DNA from 2 places in the Bacillus sp. EB V-12 genome. Region 2 is predicted to be linked to the other one. Evidence: riboswitches for the same ligand, from Rfam matches in the RefSeq annotation. Region 2 holds a riboswitch; the other holds the start of a gene.
What was found. Region 2 has a riboswitch for lysine ahead of ACZDYH_RS15170 (aspartate kinase). Riboswitches for the same ligand answer to the same signal wherever they lie in the genome.
Positions count from the first base shown of each region.

Region 1: linked by a shared signal. The riboswitch ahead of ACZDYH_RS17245 (amino acid permease) and the one ahead of ACZDYH_RS15170 (aspartate kinase) in region 2 are both predicted to bind lysine.

Region 1 covers NZ_JBUXJL010000004.1:375,382-378,778, forward strand. Annotated here, with positions in the region: gene ACZDYH_RS17235 (sulfite exporter TauE/SafE family protein) at 1-413, shown strand, start outside; gene ACZDYH_RS17240 (GNAT family N-acetyltransferase) at 450-899, opposite strand; lysine riboswitch at 1,221-1,413, shown strand; gene ACZDYH_RS17245 (amino acid permease) at 1,526-2,992, shown strand; gene ACZDYH_RS17250 (iron-sulfur cluster biosynthesis family protein) at 3,107-3,397, shown strand, end outside.
Region 2 covers NZ_JBUXJL010000003.1:714,895-718,291, forward strand. Annotated here, with positions in the region: gene ACZDYH_RS15165 (DoxX-like family protein) at 1-759, opposite strand, end outside; lysine riboswitch at 951-1,137, shown strand; gene ACZDYH_RS15170 (aspartate kinase) at 1,340-2,569, shown strand; gene ACZDYH_RS15175 (VOC family protein) at 2,799-3,251, shown strand; gene asnA (aspartate--ammonia ligase) at 3,310-3,397, opposite strand, start outside.

The DNA.
Region 1 (3,397 bases), on a different contig from region 2:
CAAGAGGAAATGAAGCTAGAAAAGTTATTGGATCTGTAGATACGAGTGAATTTCCTGTTTCACTCGCTGCAACAATCGGCTTCTTCATCTCACTTGGCTGGGAACAAGTAAGCTGGGTTTGGGTATTTTCTCTCATGCTCGGTGGTATCGTAGCGGCACCAATCGCGGCATGGCTAGTTCGCATCGTTCCTTCTCATTTACTTGGCGTATTAGTTGGTGGTCTTATTATCTTTACAAACATTCGTACACTGCTTACTACATTTAAAGTGGATCCAACTATTATTTCACTTTCTTACGTTGCAGTTGGTCTTGTCGTTATTATTTCTATTTTCATTGCTGTTCGTAATCATTCCAATCGTCCTAATACGTCAACGGCTGAGTATCCGAATGATCAGAAGCAAATGCTACCATAACTATAAAAAATACCGCTCAATTTAGAGCGGTATTTTTTATTTTTCTATTTTCCAATTAATCATCATTTCTGTAGCATTTACTCTCTTCATATGTAACTTTTCTAAAACACGCATCGAACTATAATTATCTAGAAGTGTCTCTGCAATTATTGTTTCTACCTCACCTGTTTTGAAAGCCCAATCGATTAGTTCTTTTACAGCTTCTGTTGCATAGCCCTGATTCCAATATTTCTCAATGAATCCATAGCCAATTTCTACTGTTTGATCCTCGTTTGGTTTCCCTTTAAACCCAATATCACCTAAAACGCTATCATCTTCTTTTCGAAGAACATACCACGCCCCCCATGGTAATAAAGTTGCATCTTGTTTTACATTCTTTACATGCCCTACAATATGCGGGCCGCTATTGTATCCTTGCTCGTTAGCGACTTGAATCCTCTCTTCTGTACACGGCACTATATAGAGCCTTTCTGTTTCTAATTTCATTTTGATTTCCCCTTTTTGCTTAAACGTTACTCTAATTATAACAAATAATATGACTTTATTATGAATGTCGAATTATATTTTTCTGAATTTTCTTTTAATTTAGAGGGTTTTTCAATATTTTTTGCGAAACATTTGTATAACAATTTTTTCTTTGCTTATTGCTACATAATAGTAGGTTCGGGTGGAGTTTTGCAAGCGTTTCCTATACAATAACCGATATTTTTTGACTTTTCCTAACAAAATATCTTGCAATATATTCAGAAAGTCATTACAATTGCCATATATTAAAAATCTTAGCAATATATCAAATCCTCATCAATCCGATGAGGTAGAGGTTGCGACTTTTAAGAGTACGACGGACGAGACACAGAGAATGTCACCGACTCCGTTTGAAAGGAAAAGTTGCCGAAGTTTATATTTCTTCTCTGGAAATATGGGCTGGGGCTGTCTCCGAAAGGAACAGAACTGTCACGTTTACAAAATTACCGTGTAAACGTGGGGTGCTATCTTAACGGAAGGGTATGATGGGGTGGTTATTTGTGAAACGTTCCGCCAAATTCCTTTGGCGGTTTTTTGTATTTTTCTCCCCCGCTCCTTCCTAACCTACAAGAAAAGGAGTGTTGAACATGAATAGCGCAACAAATCAATCTACCTCTAAAACGCAAACTACACAAGGACAAGGTGAATTAAAACGCGGATTAAAATCTCGTCACCTTACGATGATTTCTCTCGGCGGTACAATTGGTACCGGACTATTTCTTGCCAGCGGTGGTGTCATCCATTCAGCTGGACCTGGTGGTGCATTAATTGCATACGCCGCAATTGGAATTATGGTTTACTTTTTAATGACAAGCTTAGCTGAACTCGCAGCTTACATGCCTGTTACTGGATCTTTTAGTACGTACGCAACAAAATTTGTTGATCCATCACTTGGCTTTGCACTTGGATGGAACTATTGGTATAACTGGGCAATTACGATTGCTGCTGAACTAGCTGCTGTAACATTAATTATGAAATTTTGGTTCCCAGATACCCCTTCTCTTATTTGGAGCGGATTATGTTTAGCTATTATTTTCCTTTTAAACTACTTATCTGTTAAAGGGTTTGGTGAATCTGAATATTGGTTCGCACTTATTAAAGTAGTTACGATTATTATCTTTTTAATTGTTGGTTTCATGATGATTTTTGGAATTATGGGCGGCGAAACGGTTGGCTTCAAAAACTTCACTGTTGCAGATGCACCATTTAACGGCGGTATCATGGCAATTATCGGTGTGTTTATGGCAGCTGGTTTCTCATTCCAAGGTACTGAACTATTAGGAGTAGCTGCTGGTGAAACATCTGATCCAGAACGTAATATCCCAAAAGCAATTCGTTCAATCTTTTGGCGTATTCTTTTATTCTATATCCTTGCGATTCTCGTTATCGGTTTATTAATTCCTTATACAACTGAAAGTCTTGCTGCAAGTGATGTAACAGTAAGTCCATTTACACTTATTTTCGAAAAAGCGGGCGTTGCCTTTGCTGCTTCTGTTATGAACGCTGTTATTTTAACGGCAGTACTATCTGCTGGTAACTCTGGTATGTATGCATCAACTCGTATGCTTTGGGATTTAGCTCGCCAAGGGAAGGCACCAAAGTTTCTTGGTAAATTAGATAGCCGCGGTGTACCTGTTAACGCATTAATCGTAACATCGATTGTCGGTAGTATTGCTTTCATTGCTTCTTTATTCGGTGACGGTGTTGTATACATTTGGTTATTAAATGCATCAGGAATGTCTGGCTTTATCGCTTGGGTCGGCATTGCAATTAGTCATTACCGTTTCCGTAAAGCGTATATCGCACAAGGAAAAGATTTAAATGACTTACCATATAGAGCAAAATGGTTCCCCTTCGGTCCAATCTTTGCATTTACACTTTGTATCATCGTAATTTTAGGACAAAACTACGGGGCATTTATGGGTGAGTCAATCGACTGGAACGGTGTACTCGTTTCTTACATCGGTTTACCACTCTTCTTAGTACTATGGTTAGGTTATAAATTTACGAAAAAAACAAAAGTGATTCCACTTGATAAATGTGAACTAAAATAAAGTGAAACGAGCAAACAAATTTGTTTGCTCGTTTTTTGTTGCAAACCTCTTTGCTTCCCTATTGCTCCTGTTTTTGCCATAATAGAAGAAATATAAATAAAAGGTTGGGATACAATGAACATTCGCATTACTGATGAAGCAAAAGCAGCTATACATAGATTAGAACGTGAAGACAAAAAGATCATTCGCATTAGAGGAACAATGACAAACTCTTGTAGTATTTTCGTTGATGTCGATTTAATTTGGGATACATTTAACGCAGATGATGTTGTATATGAAGATGCGGAGCTTATCGTACAAATGGATTCATTTACGAAAGACTACACTGGTGATACAGTGAAGCTTGATTATAAGACGACAGGTTTTAGTATTACGACTCCGAGTGAGACTTTGGTTTATGGATTG
Region 2 (3,397 bases):
TAACGTTAAAACTAGTAATACAATAATATGCAGTATAAATAATTTTCGTTTTATTATTGGCAACAGCCATACGACACCGAAAATTATTTCTAACATCCCAATTATTTTAAGTATACATATACTACTTTCATTTGAACCGATTAATACAGAAAGCATCTTTACTTCTTCTAAATGAGTAAACAGTAGTTTTGGCACTATCCCTTGATATATCCATACAAAAGCAAATAAAAAACATACGAGCCAATACGTCATTGTTCTTCTAATTAGTAACCTAGGATGAAGCCCCTTTTCTAACCATAATTTTAAGGCATCAAAACTCCAAGCAGTCGCCCAACCTAATAACGGCCGAAACATATAGCAATCTATTACATTCCCTACACGACCAAATCTTGTATCATAATCATATTGTGTCTTAAAATGGATGTATTCTTTATTTGGCGTATACTTCCAATAACCACGTCCTATTTGAATAAGAGATAATGTATTATCCGTCCAAAATTTTAAAGAAGAAATTCTTTCACCAGTTTCTTTTCTTATTTCACCTATTGATTCCCCTTCTCCAGCTATTTCAAGCCCAAATCCAATCTTTGTTTTATACAAAAACTTCTGTGGTTCTCCTTCTTTTTTCTCTAAATACGAAATTTCAGTAAAGCGAGCATCCCACTCTGTATGTATATGTGGTTCTTGCGTATATTCCCATAATTTTTCCATCGTCGTGTTCATTTTTGTCGCAACATAAATAGGCTGTTTCCTTTTCATTCTCCCCACCTCCTATGCACTATAAGTTTAATGTACATGCAATGAATTTATTTTGCTACATTTTTCACAAACTTCCCCAAAAAAGAAAGAATTTTTAAAATGTATATAAAACACTTGATTCCCCGAAAAATTTAAATTATTATAAAACAAATGTTACCAACAACTTCATAAATCAAACACTCTCGCCTAAAACGTGAGATAGAGGTTGCGATACTTATGAGTATTCTAATGGAGACACAGAGATGTCTATGAAGTTAGATAAAAGGAAGTATTGCCGAAATTGATAAATTTCTCTGCATTTATCAATTGGGGCTGTTTTCGAATAGAAACAGAACTGTCATATGTACAAACGTGTACGTATGAAGAGCTATCTACAAAAAAGAGATATCATTTTTTATGATATTCCTTTTTTGGCGGTTTTTTTATTAGCTCCGTTTTCTGTTTCCCTTTTCCTGTAACAGCACCATCCTCACTTATTTGAGATGGTGTTTTTTGTTTGTCTTTCTGGTAACTACAGGAGTATTGGGATTTATATATTTCCTAATCTATTCTTAAAAATAGACGAAAGAAGGAATCTGTAATGGAAACAATTGTTCAAAAATTCGGTGGCACTTCTGTCGGAAGCGTCGAACGCATTCAACATGTAGCAAATTTAATTATTGAAGAATATGAACGAGGTCATAGCATTGTCTCTGTCGTTTCAGCAATGGGAAAAAGCACAGATGAACTTGTCGCACTCGCTAACGCTATCACAGAAAATCCAAGTAAACGTGAAATGGATATGCTTCTATCTACAGGAGAACAAGTAACTATTTCATTATTAACAATGGCACTGCAAGCAAAAGGCTATCATGCAATTTCATTAACAGGGTGGCAAGCAGGTATTACGACAGAATCTGTACATAGTAGTGCACGGATTACTGACATTCATACAGATCGTATTCAATCTTATCTTGCTGAAGGTACGATTGTTATTGTAGCTGGTTTCCAAGGAGTCAGTGAAGATTTTGAAATTACAACGCTTGGACGAGGCGGTTCTGATACAACTGCTGTCGCATTAGCTGCTGCACTAAACGCAAAAAAATGTGATATTTACACAGATGTGACCGGCGTATATACGACGGATCCACGAGTTGTAAAAGATGCTTATAAATTAGATGAAATTTCTTATGACGAAATGTTAGAACTTGCAAACCTCGGTGCTGGTGTATTACACCCGCGTGCTGTTGAGTTTGCTAAAAATCATAATGTCATTTTAGAAGTTCGCTCAAGTATGGAACAAGAAAACGGAACAATTGTAAAAGGAGAATGTAACATGGAACAACAATCAATCGTTAAAGGTATTGCATTTGAAGATAATATTACACGCATCACAGTGAAAGGATTAGAACAAGGTTCACTTTCAACTGTTTTCTCTACATTAGCAGCGGCACATATTAATGTAGATATCATCATTCAAAGTATTACAAATGAAGGAACTGTTCATCTCTCCTTCTCCATCCATTCTAATGATTTAAGAGAAACATTAGAAGTATTGGAACAAAATCAAGAGGCACTTCACTATGAAGCAGTAGAATATGAAAATCATTTAGCAAAAGTATCAATCGTAGGATCTGGCATGGTATCTAACCCAGGTGTCGCTGCAAATATGTTCACTACTTTAAAAGAAGAAGATATTCATATTAAAATGGTAAGTACATCAGAAATTAAAGTGTCTGTCGTTATTGACCGCCTTCATTTAGTAACAGGCGTTGAGGCGCTGCATCAATCATTTATGGCGAAAATTGAGCCTTTCGTGCAAATGAGCTAATTTGATATGTTTAGTAACGCTTATAAAAAAAACATATCAATCTACTTCCTTCCTATTAAATAAAAAGCTATTCGTTAACAAGATGCTATATGATATATTAAAAAACACCTTGTCACATTTTCCTATACTGTGACAAGGTGTTTTTGACTGAAAGGAATTTGTAACTACTTAGTAGTATAATTATGAGGATAATTAAATAATAAACTTTTATACATAAGGAGATAAGACTATGGCAAAAAACAAATTACTACGAATGGACAATGTCAGCATCGTTGTAGAATCCCTTGATAACGCAATCTCTTTCTTTGAGGAGATTGGCTTGAATCTCGAAGGTCGAGCAAATGTCGAAGGTGAATGGGCTGGTCGCGTAACTGGACTCGGTTCTCAGTGCGTAGAAATCGCTATGATGGTCACTCCAGATGGCCACAGCCGAATTGAACTTTCGCGATTTCTCACCCCTCCTACTATAGCAGATCACCGAACAGCTCCTGTAAACGCCCTCGGTTATCTACGCGTCATGTTCACTGTCGAGGATATTGACGAAATGGTATCGAGACTCACTAAGCATGGTGCAGAGCTCGTTGGCGAAGTAGTTCAGTACGAGAACTCGTATCGTCTCTGCTACATTCGTGGAGTCGAAGGAATTTTAATCGGTTTAGCAGAAGAACTCGGTAATAAATAAGTAATGTTTTATAAAAAAGAGGGAATAGCTCTATATTTAAGCTATTCCCTTACTTCTATTAAAACAGATGAATGTTTTCTTTCTTGCAAGCTTCACGTAAATCGTCAGGCCATACAGAAGATTGAACTTCACCGATATGTGCTTTA